Regions from separate parts of the Streptomyces sp. NPDC087310 genome, predicted to be linked through region 2. Evidence: riboswitches for the same ligand, from Rfam matches in the RefSeq annotation. Region 2 holds a riboswitch; the other holds the start of a gene.

Region 1 (7,593 bases), 140 kb from region 2:
GGACGCGGCCGGCGAACCGGTGGAGTGGGTACGGTCGGTCTACCGCGGCGACCGCTACAAGTTCGTGGCGCGCCTCCAACGCCCGCGCCCGTGACGTAGGACCGGGCCGGGGGCCCGGTCCGGAACCCGTGACGAAAACCCGCCACCCCCGCATAAACCCACCGGGCGCGGGCACGTAACGTACCGGGATATGGGCTGGTGGTGGCGTGTCCCGGGATGGTCCCCTAGATTTCCTGCGCATTAAGCAGGTGACCAGTGAGGGGACGACTCGCCATGCCAGAGCCCGCACCGACCGAGGCGCCGTCGACGGACGACCGGCCGAAATCCATACGTGGTCTCACCCCGAGATCCATCCTCGTCTGGGCACTGGTCGCCCTGGTGGGCGCGGCGGGCTGGGCGGTGCTCGCCCTCTCCCGGGGCGAGGAGGTCTCTGCCGCCTGGATGCTGGCCGCCGCCCTCGGTTCGTACGCGATCGCCTACCGCTTCTACTCCCGTTTCATCGCGAACCGGGTCCTCAAGGTCGACAAGACCCGGGCCACCCCGGCCGAACGGCTCGACAACGGGGTCGACTTCCACCCCACCGACCGGCGCGTGCTGTTCGGCCACCACTTCGCGGCCATCGCGGGCGCCGGGCCCCTGGTCGGCCCCGTACTCGCCGCGCAGATGGGGTATCTGCCCGGCACCATCTGGATCGTCGCGGGCGTCATCTTCGCCGGCGCCGTCCAGGACATGGTGACGCTGTTCTTCTCCACCCGCCGCGACGGCCGTTCCCTCGGCCAGATCGCCCGGGACGAGATCGGCCCCTTCGGCGGCGCCGCCGCGCTGATCGCCGTCTTCATGATCATGATCATCCTGCTGGCCGTGCTGGCACTGGTCATCGTCAACGCGCTGGCGCACTCGCCGTGGGGCGTCTTCTCCATCGCCATGACCATCCCGATCGCCCTCTTCATGGGCGTGTACCTGCGGGTGCTGCGCCCCGGTCGGGTCACCGAGGTCTCGCTCATCGGGGTGGCGCTGCTGCTGCTCGCCATCGTGGCGGGCGGCTGGGTCGCCGAGTCCTCGCTCGCCGACACCTTCACGCTGGAAGCCGGCACCCTGGTCATCTGGATGATCGCGTACGGCTTCCTCGCCTCCGTACTCCCGGTGTGGATGCTGCTGGCGCCGCGCGACTACCTGTCGACCTTCATGAAGGTCGGCACGATCGTGCTGCTGGCGCTGGGCGTGGCGATCGCGCTCCCGACGCTGAAGATGGACGCCGTCACCGAGTTCGCGAGCCGCGGTGACGGTCCGGTCTTCGCCGGGTCCATGTTCCCGTTCGTCTTCATCACCATCGCGTGCGGCGCGCTCTCGGGCTTCCACTCCCTGATCTCCTCGGGCACGACGCCGAAGATGGTCCAGAAGGAGACCCAGATCCGGATGATCGGTTACGGCGCGATGCTGACCGAGTCGTTCGTCGCGATCATGGCGCTGATCGCCGCCTGCATCATCGACCCGGGCCTGTACTTCGCGGTCAACTCCCCGGCCGGTGTGATGGGCGGTACGGTCGAGTCCGCGTCGCAGGCGGTCGCCAACCTCGGTTTCACCATCTCGCCCGACCAGCTCGCCCAGGCGGCGAAGGACGTCGAGGAGACCAGTCTGCTGTCGCGCACCGGTGGCGCGCCGACCTTCGCCCTCGGTATGGCGGAGATCTTCTCGTCCGTCGTCGGCGGCACCGCCATGAAGGCGTTCTGGTACCACTTCGCGATCATGTTCGAGGCGCTGTTCATCCTCACCACGGTCGACGCGGGGACCCGTGTCGGGCGCTTCATGCTCCAGGACATGCTCGGCAACGTGTACAAGCCGATGCGCCAGGTGAGCTGGAAGCCGGGCGTCTGGTTCGCCAGCGCGGTCGTGGTCGGCGGCTGGGGCTACTTCCTCTGGGTCGGCGTCCATGACCCGCTGGGCGGCATCAACCAGCTCTTCCCGCTCTTCGGCATCGCCAACCAGCTCCTGGCGGCCGTGGCGCTCGCCGTCTGCACCACGCTGCTGGTCAAGTCCGGCCGTCTGAAGTGGGCCTGGGTGACAGCCGTGCCGCTGGCCTGGGACGCGGCCGTCACCCTCACCGCGAGCTGGCAGAAGATCTTCTCGGGCGACCCGAGGGTGGGCTTCTTCACCCAGCGCGACGTGTACCAGTCGGCCATCGACCGGGGCGAGGTGCTGGCCCCGGCCAAGACCATGGACGACATGCACACCGTCGTCACCAACTCCACGGTGGACGGGGTGCTCTCGGCCCTCTTCGCGGTCCTCATCCTCGTGGTCATCGCGGACGCGGGACGGGTCTGCTTCAAGGCGATCCGCGACCCGGAGTCCGTCCGGCTGGTGGAGGCCCCGTACACCGAGTCCAGGATCGTCGCCCCGGCCGGCATGATCCCCACCAAGGAGGAGAAGGCGGAGCTGGCCGCCGCCGAGGCCACGGCGCGGGAGAGCGTCCCGGCGGGGACGGGCCCGGCATGACCTGGCTCCGGAGCCAGGCCCGGAGTCGGAGTGGGAGCCGGGTGGAGCGGGTACGGCAGGTGGCCCGGCGGGTCCGCTGGTACGTGCGGGAGTTCACCGGCGAATCGGCGTACGAGCGTTACGTGGCCCACGCCACCGCCGGTGACCCGGCCGGCCAGGTCATGACCCGCCGCGCCTTCGAACGCAGCCGCACGGACGCCCGTGAGGCCGACCCGCGCGAGGGATTCCGCTGCTGCTGAGCGGTTGTTGAGCGGTTGCTGAACGCTCACGGAGTGCTCGCGGAGTGCTCGCCGGGCGCTCGCCGGGCCGCCGCTGATCTCGTACCGCGGCGACGTACGACACAACATCTGGGGGGTGGCGCACCGCGCGCCCCCCAGATGTATGCTCGACCTCGCTGTCGACGCAGGGGAATCCGGTGTAAATCCGGAACTGTCCCGCAACGGTGTGCTGTGGCGCGCTTTGTCGCGCCCTCCAGTCCGAACACCTGCCGACAGTGCGTCCGGCTCGACCGAACCGGACGCCCAGACGTCCGGGCCTCGCGGTTGGGCCGGTGGACGCGGCGCGGTGTGCCGCCCTGCGAGGGCGGGGTACGTCCGTGCGCGCGGACCCGTGCCTCCTCGTGGCCCAGAGCCGAGCGAGGGAGAGAACCACGTGACCATCGCGCCAGCGGATCCGGTTTCAGTTGTCTCGGAAGCACAGTCCGAGGCACAGTCCGAGCACGGGGCGGCGACCGCCGCCGGGCAGGCCGACGCCCCCGGCACCGCGCTGCTGCGGACCCTGACCGAGCTGACCGCCGATCTGCCCGACGCCGACCCGGGCAGGATCGCCGCCGCCGCGCTGCGTGGCCGCAACGCCCGTTCGGACGAGGCCGAGCTGCGCGAGCTGGCCACGGAGGCGGCGGCCGGGCAGATCTCGGAGGACCCGGCCTACTCCCGTCTCGCCGCCCGGCTGCTCACCCGTACGATCGCCGACGAGGCGGCCTCCCAGGGCGCCGTGTCGTTCTCCGCGTCCATCGCCGTCGGGCAGCGCGAGGGCCTGATCGCGGACCGTACGGCCGCCTTCGTGACGCGCCACGCCGACCGGCTCGACGCGCTGATCGACCAGGACGCCGACGACCGCTTCGGCTACTTCGGGCTGCGTACGCTCTACAGCCGCTATCTGCTCCGGCATCCGCTCACCCGTCAGGTGATCGAGACGCCCCAGTACTTCATGCTGCGGGTCGCCGCCGGGCTCGCCGAGGACGAGAGCGCGCACGCGCTGGACGAGGTCGCCGCGCTCTACCGGCTGATGAGCCGGCTGGACTACCTCCCCTCCTCCCCCACGCTCTTCAACTCCGGCACCCGCCACCCGCAGATGTCGTCCTGCTACCTGCTGGACTCGCCGCTGGACGAGCTGGACTCGATCTACGACCGCTACCACCAGGTGGCGCGGCTCTCGAAGCACGCGGGCGGGATCGGGCTCTCGTACTCCCGTATCCGTTCGCGCGGTTCACTGATCCGGGGGACGAACGGCCACTCCAACGGCATCGTCCCGTTCCTGCGGACCCTCGACTCCTCCGTCGCGGCCGTCAACCAGGGCGGCCGGCGCAAGGGCGCCGCCTGCGTCTACCTGGAGACCTGGCACGCGGACCTGGAGGAGTTCCTCGAACTGCGGGACAACACGGGCGAGGACGCGCGCCGTACGCACAACCTCAACCTCGCGCACTGGATCCCCGACGAGTTCATGCGCCGGGTCGAGTCGGACGGCGTGTGGTCGCTCTTCTCGCCGGTGGACGTGCCGGAGCTGGTCGACCTGTGGGGCGACGCGTTCGACACCGCGTACCGCAAGGCGGAGGCCGACGGTCTCGCACGTAAAACGATCAAGGCCCGTGAGCTGTACGGCCGGATGATGCGCACCCTCGCGCAGACCGGCAACGGCTGGATGACCTTCAAGGACGCGTCGAACCGTACGGCGAACCAGACCGCCGAGCCCGGCCACACCGTCCACTCCTCCAACCTCTGCACGGAGATCCTGGAGGTCACGGACGACGGCGAGACGGCCGTCTGCAACCTCGGCTCGGTCAACCTGGGCGCGTTCGTGGACGCGGCCACCGGCGAGATCGACTGGGAGCGGCTGGACGAGACCGTCGTCACGGCCGTGACCTTCCTCGACCGGGTCGTGGACATCAACTTCTACCCGACCGAGCAGGCGGGCCGTTCCAACGCCAAGTGGCGCCCGGTGGGCCTGGGCGCGATGGGGCTCCAGGACGTCTTCTTCAAGAAGCGGCTGCCCTTCGACTCCCCCGAGGCCGCCGCGCTCTCCACCCGGATCGCCGAGCGGATCATGCTCGCGGCGTACGAGGCGTCCTGCGCCCTCGCCGAGCGCAACGGCCCGCTCCCCGCCTGGTCGAAGACGCGCGCGGCGCGCGGGGTGCTCCACCCCGACCACTACGACGTGGAGCTGAACTGGCCGGAGCGCTGGGCGGCGCTGCGCGCCCGGGTGGCGAAGTCCGGCATGCGCAACTCGCTCCTCCTCGCCATCGCGCCGACGGCGACCATCGCGTCCATCGCGGGTGTGTACGAGTGCATCGAGCCGCAGGTTTCGAACCTGTTCAAGCGCGAGACGCTCTCCGGGGAGTTCCTCCAGGTCAACTCGTACCTGGTGGACGAGTTGAAGCGGCTCGGCGTCTGGGACGCGCAGACGCGCGAGGCGCTGCGCGAGTCGAGCGGCTCGGTGGCGGGCTTCACCTGGATCCCTGCGGAGGTACGGGAGCTGTTCCGTACGGCCTGGGAGATCCCGCAGCGCGGACTGATCGACATGGCGGCGGCGCGTACGCCGTTCCTGGACCAGAGCCAGTCGCTGAACCTGTTCCTGGAGACGCCGACCATCGGGAAGCTCAGCTCGATGTACGCGTACGCCTGGAAGAAGGGGCTGAAGACGACGTACTACCTGCGGTCCCGCCCGGCGACCCGGATCGCGCGGGCGGCCGGCGGGCAGTCGGCGCCGGCCCCCGCGGCCGCTCCCACCCCTGTCCCCGTCCCCGTCCCCGTACAGGCGACCCCGACCGACGAGGCGATCGCCTGCTCCCTGGAAAACCCCGAGTCCTGCGAGGCATGCCAGTAATGACGTCCACCGAATCAGCGGGGAAGAACCTCCTGGACCCGGGCTTCGAGCTGACGCTCCGCCCCATGCGCTACCCGGACTTCTACGAGCGCTACCGCGACGCGATCAAGAACACCTGGACGGTGGAGGAGGTCGACCTCCACTCCGACGTCGCCGACCTCGCCAAGCTGTCCCCCGGCGAGCAGCACATGATCGGCAGGCTGGTCGCGTTCTTCGCGACGGGCGACTCGATCGTCTCGAACAACCTGGTGCTGACGCTCTACAAGCACATCAACTCCCCGGAGGCGCGGCTCTATCTCTCGCGCCAGCTCTTCGAGGAGGCCGTGCACGTCCAGTTCTATCTGACCCTGCTGGACACGTACCTCCCGGACCCGGAGGACCGCGCGGCGGCCTTCGACGCGGTCGAGGAGATCCCGTCGATCCGTGAGAAGGCGCAGTTCTGCTTCCGCTGGATGGACTCGGTGGAGAAGATCGACCGCCTGGACTCGCAGGCGGACCGGCGCCGCTTCCTGCTGAATCTGATCTGCTTCGCGGCGTGCATCGAGGGCCTGTTCTTCTACGGGGCGTTCGCGTACGTCTACTGGTTCCGCTCGCGCGGCCTGCTGCACGGCCTGGCCACCGGCACGAACTGGGTCTTCCGTGACGAGACCATGCACATGAACTTCGCCTTCGAGGTCGTGGACACGGTCCGCAAGGAGGAGCCGGAGCTGTTCGACGACGCGCTCCAGCAGCAGGTCACGGACATGCTGAAGGAGGCGGTGGAGGCGGAGCTGCAGTTCGGCCGCGACCTGTGCGGCGACGGACTGCCGGGCATGAACACGGAGTCGATGCGCGCGTACCTGGAGTGCGTCGCGGACCAGCGGCTCCAGCGTCTCGGCTTCCCGCCGGTGTACGGATCGGAGAACCCGTTCGCGTTCATGGAGCTCCAGGGTGTCCAGGAGCTGACGAACTTCTTCGAGCGCCGCCCGTCGGCGTACCAGGTGGCGGTGGAGGGCACGGTCGGCTTCGACGACGACTTCTAGTCGTACGGTCAGGCGAGTTCAGGAGCGGGGCCGGGGCAGGGGGGTTTCCCCTTGTCCCGGCCCCGGTGCGTTCACCAGGGCAGCGGATGCTGGCTCAGGTCCTCGTCGGCGGTGACGGCCGTGCCCGTCGGGCCGCCGGGCGGCAGGGTCGCCATCCGGATGGGCAGCAGGGCCCCCTCCGCGGCGGTCAGCGCGCCCGCGTGCCCGTTCTGGTCGGTCGCCACGGATCCGGGGGAGACGGCGTTGACGAGAATCCGCTCGGCGCGCAGCTCGTTCGCGTACGTGACGGTGAGGGCGTTCAGCGCGGCCTTCGAGGAGTTGTAGGCCAGCAACTGGGGAAAGGCCCGGTTCGACGCGGCGAGGGACACCGAGCCGAGGTTGCTCGTGAGGTTCACGATGCGTGCGGCCTGGGACCGGCGGAGCAGCGGCAGCATCGCGTTGGTCACGGCCACGACGCCGAACACGTTGATCTCGTAGGTGGCGCGCATCTCGTCGACCGAGGTACGGCTCGGCTTGTGGATGGGCGTGGCGAGCACCCCGGCGTTGTTGACCAGGATGTCGAGCCCGCCGGCCTCGTGGGCGATCGCCTGGGCCGCCGCGTCGACCGACGCCTGGTCGGTGACGTCGAGCTGGACGAATCGCGCGTCGTATCCACGCGCGGCCAGGGTGGAGACGGCCGAGGTCCCGCGGTACGTGTCGCGGGCACCGAGGTAGACCGTCATCCCCATCCCGAGGAGCCCTTCGGCGACCGCGAACCCGATGCCCTTGTTGGCGCCGGTGACCAGGGCCAGCCGCTGCGTGGGACTGATATGAGTATCCATGATCTGCCCATACTGACCGAGCGGGGTCACCCTGGTTCGGCGGTTGACCGGAATCGTCCCGATGACCGGCCCTCGAACAGGTTCCCCAGGATCTTTACAAGGTTGAACGCAACCAACCGACGCGGTCAGCACGTTTTTCATGTAGGGGCCACTCA
Region 2 (7,593 bases):
CGCCGGTACCGCGGCGTTCGCCGCCAAGCCGGCCGCCCTGCTCGCCGCCGGGATCCTCGCCATCGGCGGCGGCGCCGCCCTGCTGTACGGCGCCCCGTGGGAGGACCATGAACGGCGCGCCGCTCCGCCCGCCGCCGCGGGTCCGAGGGGCGCGGCCTCGTCGTCGCCGTCCACCACCCCGTCGTCGGCGTCCGCGTCGCCGTCCCCGAGCCCCACACCGACACCGTCGGTCTCGGCGTCCCGTACGCCCGCCGCCACCCCGGCGGCCGGCGCGTACGGTGCCACCGTCGACGCCCCCGACCTCGCGCCCGACCCGGCCGCCCGCCCCGGGCCGCTACCGCGCCGGGGCGAGCGCGGTGTCGCCCTGAGCAGCTTCCCCGGAAAGACGGTCGTCGGCGGTGGGTACCAGATCGTGCACCGGGGCGAGTGGGTGACCGTACGGGGGCAGGGTTACTTCACCGTCCGCTGGGACGTGATGTTCGCCCAGCGCCCCGGCGGCCTGACCATGCCCACCTGGACCGGCCTTCGGGGCAAGCTCTTCCATGTGGCGTCCGGCGGCGGCTACCGGATGGACGATCCCAAGGCCGGTACCACGGGCACCTGGATGGGCAATCAGCGGGACGGTCTGATCGTCCTGCCGCCCGGCGCCCAGCAGATGTGGAAGAACGAGTACTTCCATCTCGACGGCGAGGTGACCCTCCACCTCAACGAGACGGAGGCCGACTACAACCTCGACATCCTGCCCCTGTCCTGGGACGCCGTCTCCGCGGATCTCACCACCCCGCCGGACGGCGGGCAGGACGCACCGCGCTCGCGCTACGGGCTCGTACGGGACACGGGGCGCGACTCGGCGCCGGTGCCGCAGTATCTGACCCGGGCCAGGCCCGAGGATCCGCTGACCGTGCAGCGGGACTCGGACCTCCGCCGACCGCTGACCGGCGCCCGCGCGACCTGAACCGCGCCCGTACGCCTGCTCGTACGCCTGCCCGAACCGCGCCCGTACGGAAATGTGTACGGAACCCGTACGGGCGCCTGAGGGTAATCCCGCACGTACCCCTGCCCACCCCCATGAGGCAGGGGTGCGTGCGGCCACAATGACCGCTCCCCCCTGAGAGCGGTCGAAACGTCAGGACCCTGACCGGAGAAACGCTATCGCCGGACGCCCCCGACGTGTGACGGTCAATCGACCGACAATCGGCACGGGAAAATGTGACGGGTGAGGCGCCGAGTGGTGCATGAGGCGAATGAGAAGCATGGGAAGCATGGGAAGAACACCAGCCCCTTAGGGAGCCTTCCGGAGAAGCACCGGCGTCAACAGGCCCCAAAGCCCCCGCCGGACCCGCACGCCCCCGGCCCGGCCGAACGTGAATTCGTCGCCTTCGCGTTCCGGTACGCCCACCGGATCCGGGTCGTCGTGGTCTGCTCCGGTGCCCTGCTCGCCGTACCGGCCATGCCGGTGGACGCCATGCCCGCCGCCTCGGCCGTCTCCGCCGGGGTCATCGTCTGGAGCCTGCTGCACTACCGGCTCGCGCGGGCGGGCCGTCATCCGCGCCGGACCCTCGTCGCCGACCTCGCGGTGCTGACCGCGCTCTGCCTCACCCAGGCGCTGACCATTCCGGCCTCCCAGACCCAGTACGGCAGTACCTGGGTGCTGGTCGTCGTCAGCATCGTCGCCGTCGCCTACCAGCTCACGCACCCGGCGCGGCTCGCGCTGCCGGTGGCCGCCCTGCTCGCCGCCGTCGATCTGGCCGGCGCGGTGCTCGACCGCCCCGACGGCTGGACGTACGCGCTGCCCAACGTGGGCTGGCTCTTCGTCCAGACCCTGCTCTGCCAGGGGATGTACCGGCTCGTCCTGCGCGGCAGCAGGGCCGCCGACGCGGCGGGCGCGCGGGCTGCCGAGGCCCGGCGGCGGCACGATGTCGCGCAGGCCCAGCGGTCTGCCGAGCGGGAACACCTCGCCACGCTGCACGACACCGCGTGCGCCACCCTGCTGATGGTCTCGGCGCACGGCGGCTCCCTCGACCCGGACGTGGTCCGCACCCAGGCGGGCAAGGACCTGCGCAGGCTCGCCGCGGAGCGCGCGCCCGCACACCCCCCGGAGCCGCACGATCCGCGCGATCCGCACGCCTCGCATGCCCCGCACGAGTCGTACGAGGCGTACGAGACGGGCCTGACCGATCTGACCTGGGAGCTGCTCGCGGAACTCGACGGCCACCCGCTCTCCGTACGCGCCGCGTTCGACCGTACGCCCGGCTCCCTGGGCCCGGTCCCGCGCCCCGCCGCCGTCGCACTGCGCGGCGCGCTGGGGGAGGCCCTGCGCAATGTGGACCGGCACGCGGGCACCGGCTCCGCGACGGTGGCGGCGGCCCGGGACGGGGACACCGTCACCGTCACCGTCCGCGACGAGGGCACCGGCTTCGACCGGGCGCGCGTACCGGCGCACCGCCGGGGGCTGGCCCGCTCGATCGTCGAACGGATGGAGTCGGCGGGAGGCCGGGCCACGATCGCCTCACGGCCCGGCGAGGGCACGACCGTACGGCTGGAGTGGCCCCGTGTCTGATCCACAGCCAAGTTCCTTGACGGAAAACGCCGTTGACGGCATCGGCGCCGATCCGCTGACCGACCGGATCGCCCGCGACATGCGCGCCGGGCTGCGCGTGGCCGGGCTGTTCATCCTCACCGCCGTGCACCTCGGGCTCGCCCTGCCCGCGCTCCTCACCAGCCTGCGCGACTACGACCAGCCCTGGGTCCAGCTCTTCGCGTTCACCCTGCTGACCCTCCTCATCATGGTGGACGCGCTGCTCGGCGCCGACGGTCGCGGCCGGCCGCGACCCTGGGTGGTGCTCGGCCTGACCTGCGCCCTCGTCGCGTCGACCGTCGCCACCAGCCGGCTGCCCGTGGAGGACTTCATCGGGACCCCGCACTGGACGTTCCTGGAGATCGGCTGGTTCGGGGTGCTGCTGCTCTTCGACGCAGGACTGGGGCCGACGCTCGTCTTCATCGGCGGTCATCTCGTGCTCACGCTCACGCAGTTGCTGCTCGCCGGGGTGCCGACCCGGCAGGCCGCCTCCGGCATGGCCGTCAGCGCCCTGGCCATCTGCACCTTCCAGGTCGCCGCCGCGATGCTCGCCCGGTCGCTCGGGGAGTGCGCCGCCGCCGCGAGCGCCACGGGGCGCGAACAGGAGCGCGTGCGTACGGAGGCGGCCGTCGCCGCCCAGGTCCACGCCGACCAGCGGGCCCGCTACGCCGAACTCGGCCGCTCCGTGCTGCCGTTGCTGACCGGGCTCGCCGACGGTTCGCTCCGTCCCGGCGACGGGACCGTACGGCGCCGCTCCGCCGTCGAGGCCGCCCGGCTGCGGCGGCTCTTCGCGGAGCGCGACCACGCGCACGATCCGCTGCTCCACGAACTACGGGCCGGTATCGATGTCGCCGAACGGCACGGTGTCGACGTACAGCTCGCCGTACGGGGGGCCTCGGCCCCGGTGGACCGGCGGCTGCGCCGCGCGCTCACCGAGCCGGTGCTCGCCGCGCTCGCGACCGCCGAGCGCAGCGCCCGCGCCACGGTCGTGCGCGGCGGCGGCCTGGTGCGGGTGAGCGTCGTGACGGACAGTCCGCTGACGGCGCTGACGGAGATCCCGGAGACGGCCGAGCACGGGGTGCGGGTCCGTACCGTACGCAGCGAGGGGCTGCTGCTGGTGGAGGCGTCCTGCACCCTCGACGCCCCGGCCGGGAGCACGGCCCCGGCGGACGGCGCGGACGCTGGCATGGCGGCCGGCGCGGAGGGCGCGCTCGCCGCTGTCCCGGCCGGCCGGGGTCACAGCTCGTCCAGCGACGTCAGCCCGTCCTGAATGGCCCGCGCGACCAGGTTCGCCTTGGTGGTCGCGGGCCGGCCCGCGTTGGCGTACTTGATCCGTACCCGCTCCAGATAGGTGTTCACCGTACGGACCGAGAGCCCCAGGCTCGCCCCGACCATCGCCTTGGACTCCGACTGGAACCACTCCAGCAGCACCTCCACCTCGCGCGGGGTCAGCGCGGGCCGCCCCTTGCGCGCGTCGCTGCCGAACGCCCCGGCCAGCGCGGGCGGGGTGTACGGGCGGCAGTCGGCCGCCGCGAGGGTCGCCGCCATGAGGTGGCGTTCCCCCTCGGCCTTGGTGAGGTAGGTGAACGCACCCAGGTCCAGGCAGGTCAGGGCGGTCTCCTGGCTGTCCTGCATGGTGTAGACGATGACCTGCCGCTCCTGTGCGACGAGTTGCCGCAGCTCGGGGTAGGCGGGCACCCCGTGGGCGAGCTGGAGGTCGAGCACCACCACATCCGCGTCCCGGCCGGGACCGCTCGTCGCCACCGACAGATCGGGCCCCTTGGCGGTCACCGCGATCGGCCGCTCCGACGCCGCGTACCAGGACTCGATGCCCGCGAGGACCACGGGATGGTCGTCGATCAGGGCGACGCTCACGGGCGCGGTTTCCGGCATGCCCCATTGTCCGCAGCCCCGGAGCGCCGCCGGGCGGAAAGCGCCGGAAAGTGCCGCAGTGGGGCGGAAAACCGCCTGTGATAGCTTGCCGAGGCCAGTCGAACCCATGTACGTGGGTCAGGGAATCCGGTGCGAATCCGGAGCTGACGCGCAGCGGTGAGGGCGACGGGCGGGGCATCGGCCACTGGACGGCAGTCCGGGAAGGCGCTTCCGTCCGGATGACCCCGAGTCCGAAGACCTGCTGGCGGGCCTCCGTCCGCGTCCCGTGGCGGGGGAGCACCGTACGACCGGGCTCCGCGCATGGGCCCTCGACGCAGAGGAACGACTCCGTGCCGATCGCACGCCTTGTCCGCCGTACCGCTCTTGTCCTCGCCGCCGGCACCTTGCTGCTGACCGGCTGCGGCGGAGGGGGAACGACCACCGCTCAGGACGGCGCCTCCGGGGCGGGGACCGACTCAGGGTCCGGTTCCGGTTCCGACTCCGGTTCCGGCAAGGCCGCCGGTTATCCCCGTACCGTCACCAACTGCGGTCAGAAGGTACGGATCGACGCGCCGCCCGAGCACGCCGTCTCGCTCAACCAGGGCACCACGGAGATCCTGCTCTCCCTCGGCCTCGGCGACCGGATGGCCGGCACCGCCACCTGGACCGACCCGCTGCCGAAGAGCCTGGAGAAGGAGAACGCCAAGGTCGAGCGGCTGGCCGACAACAACCCCTCCTTCGAGAAGGTCCTGGACGCCGAGCCCGACTTCGTCGCCTCCTCCTTCGAGTCCACCCTGGGCAAGGGCGGCGTGGCCACACGCGCGCAGTTCGAGAAGCTGGGCGTGCCGACGTACGTCTCCCCGTCCGACTGCGCCAAGGACAACAGCGGCGACACCGACGGATCGCGCGCGACACCGCTGACGATGGAGGACATCTACGGCGAGATCCGCGATCTGGCCACGGTGTTCGACGTCGAGGACCGTGGCGACCGGCTCATCGCCGAGCTGAAGGGCCGGATGAGCGAGGCGGTCGCCGGGATCGACGCCAAGAAGGCGAAGGACACCACCTTCCTCTACTGGTTCGCCAACTCCGAGGCCCCCTACATGGGCGGCTGCTGCGGCGCGCCCGGCATCATCACGAACGCCGTCGGCGCGAAGAACGTCTTCGACTCCACCCATGACGAGTGGCCCCAGATCAACTGGGAGACGGTCGCCGACCGCGACCCCGCCTTCCTCGTCATCGGCGATCTCTCGCGCAGGTCGGAGACGGCCGAGACGGCGGCGAAGAAGATCGAGTTCTTGGAGACCAACCAGGTCACCAAGAACATGGACGCGGTGAAGCACCAGCGGTACGTCCGGCTCAGCGGCCAGGCGATGAATCCGAGCATCCGCACCGTGGAGGGCGTCGAGCGGGTGGCGGCGGCGCTGCGCGCGTACGCGCCCGCCGCGTGACGACCACGGAGCGGCCCACGCCCCCCGAGCAGGCCACCGCCCCCGAGCAGGCCACCGCCCCCGAGCAGGCCACGACCACGGAGCAGGCGTCGCGTACGTCGCCCGCGCCGGAGAGCGCCCCGTCCCCCGCGGCCCCGTCTCCCGCGGCCCCGTCCCCCGCCGGCCGGTTCCGCCGGGTCCGGGCGGCGGCCTGGGCCCGCCCCGTGGGCTGGGCCTGCGCCCTCGCCCTGCTCGCGCTCTCCGTCGCCGTGGCGATCACCATCGGGCCCGCGGACATCCGCGTCGGCGACGTCTGGTCGGTCGTCGCCGCGCATCTCGGCTGGGGCGAGTCGCACCTCACCCCGATCCGCGACGGCATCGTCTGGAACCTGCGGCTGCCGCGCACCCTGCTCGCCGCCGTGTGCGGCGCCGGGCTCGCGGTGTGCGGCGCGATCATGCAGTCCCTGCTGCGCAACCCGCTCGCCGACCCCTTCGTCCTCGGCGTCTCCTCGGGGGCGTCCACCGGCGCTGTCCTGGTGGTCGTGCTCGGGGCCGGGGGAGGGGCGCTGTCCATCTCGGGCGGGGCGTTCCTCGGCGCGCTGTGCTCGTTCGCGATGGTGCTGGTGCTCAGTCACACGCTCGGCGGGACGACGGACCGGGTGGTGCTCTCCGGGGTCGCCGCGATGCAGCTCTTCTCGGCCCTCACCTCCTTCGTCGTGATGACGGCCGCCGACGCGGAGACCACCCGCGGGGTGCTGTTCTGGCTGCTCGGCTCGCTCAGCGGCGCCGGCTGGACCGACGTCCAGGTCTGCGGCGCCGTCCTCGTGGTGGCGCTGGTGGTGTGCGGCGGGTACGCGCGCACGCTCGACGCGTTCGCCTTCGGGCAGGACGCGGCAGGGCACCTCGGCGTCTCCGTGGCCCGTACGCGCCTCGTGCTGCTCTGTGTCACCGCGCTGCTGACGGCCGCGCTGGTCTCCTCGGCGGGCGCGATCGGCTTCGTCGGGCTCGTCCTGCCGCACGCCGCCCGCGCCCTGGTCGGCCCGGGGCACAGCCGGCTGCTGCCGGTCACCGCGCTGACCGGGGCGGTCTTCCTGGTGTGGGTCGACACCCTGGCCCGTACGGTGCTCGACCCGCAGGAGGTGCCGGTCGGCGTGGTGACCTCGCTCATCGGGGTACCGGCGTTCGTGCTGGTCCTCCACCGCACCCGGAGGACCCGATGACGACGACCGCGCCACCGGGCCTCAACGCCGCCCGGGTCTCCCGTACCGCCGGGGGCCGCCTCATCCTCGACGGGGTCTCCCTCGCGCCCGCGGCCGGTTCCACGGTGGGGCTGCTGGGCCCGAACGGCTCGGGCAAGTCCACCCTGCTGCGGCTGCTCTCCGGTGTCCTCGCCCCCACCGCGGGCGTCGTCACCCTGGACGGCAGGACGCTGGGCGAGGTGGGCCGCCGCGCGGTCGCGCGCCGGGTCGCCGTGGTCGAGCAGCAGACCGACACGCAGGTCGAGCTGAGCGTCCGCGAGGTCGTACGGCTCGGCCGTGTCCCGCACCGCCGGGCCTGGTCGGCGCCGTCCGCCGAGGACGACATCGCCGTACGGACGGCTCTGGAGCGCAGCGGACTGACGGAGCGCGCCGAGCAGTCCTGGCACACCCTGTCGGGCGGTGAGCGCCAGCGTGTCCAGATCGCCCGCGCCCTCGCCCAGGACCCCCGCGAACT

The links. A riboswitch is a leader RNA that binds a small molecule or an ion and turns the genes downstream of it on or off. The one in region 2 is predicted to bind cobalamin.
Region 1: it holds a riboswitch for cobalamin, as region 2 does, so the genes downstream of both, ACIO3P_RS33180 (ribonucleoside-diphosphate reductase subunit alpha) here and ACIO3P_RS33820 (ABC transporter substrate-binding protein) in region 2, are expected to answer to the same signal.

Annotation. Positions count from the first base shown of each region.
Region 1 covers NZ_JBIUYF010000010.1:18,012-25,604, reverse strand. Annotated here, with positions in the region: gene ACIO3P_RS33195 (GntR family transcriptional regulator) at 1-94, shown strand, start outside; gene ACIO3P_RS33190 (carbon starvation CstA family protein) at 274-2,493, shown strand; gene ACIO3P_RS33185 (YbdD/YjiX family protein) at 2,490-2,732, shown strand; cobalamin riboswitch at 2,858-3,000, shown strand; gene ACIO3P_RS33180 (ribonucleoside-diphosphate reductase subunit alpha) at 3,145-5,595, shown strand; gene ACIO3P_RS33175 (ribonucleotide-diphosphate reductase subunit beta) at 5,595-6,617, shown strand; gene ACIO3P_RS33170 (SDR family oxidoreductase) at 6,689-7,438, opposite strand.
Region 2 covers NZ_JBIUYF010000010.1:157,723-165,315, forward strand. Annotated here, with positions in the region: gene ACIO3P_RS33800 (RNA polymerase sigma factor) at 1-955, shown strand, start outside; gene ACIO3P_RS33805 (sensor histidine kinase) at 1,232-2,560, shown strand; gene ACIO3P_RS33810 (hypothetical protein) at 2,577-3,848, shown strand; gene ACIO3P_RS33815 (response regulator) at 3,815-4,471, opposite strand; cobalamin riboswitch at 4,550-4,732, shown strand; gene ACIO3P_RS33820 (ABC transporter substrate-binding protein) at 4,801-5,901, shown strand; gene ACIO3P_RS33825 (FecCD family ABC transporter permease) at 6,105-7,100, shown strand; gene ACIO3P_RS33830 (ABC transporter ATP-binding protein) at 7,097-7,593, shown strand, end outside.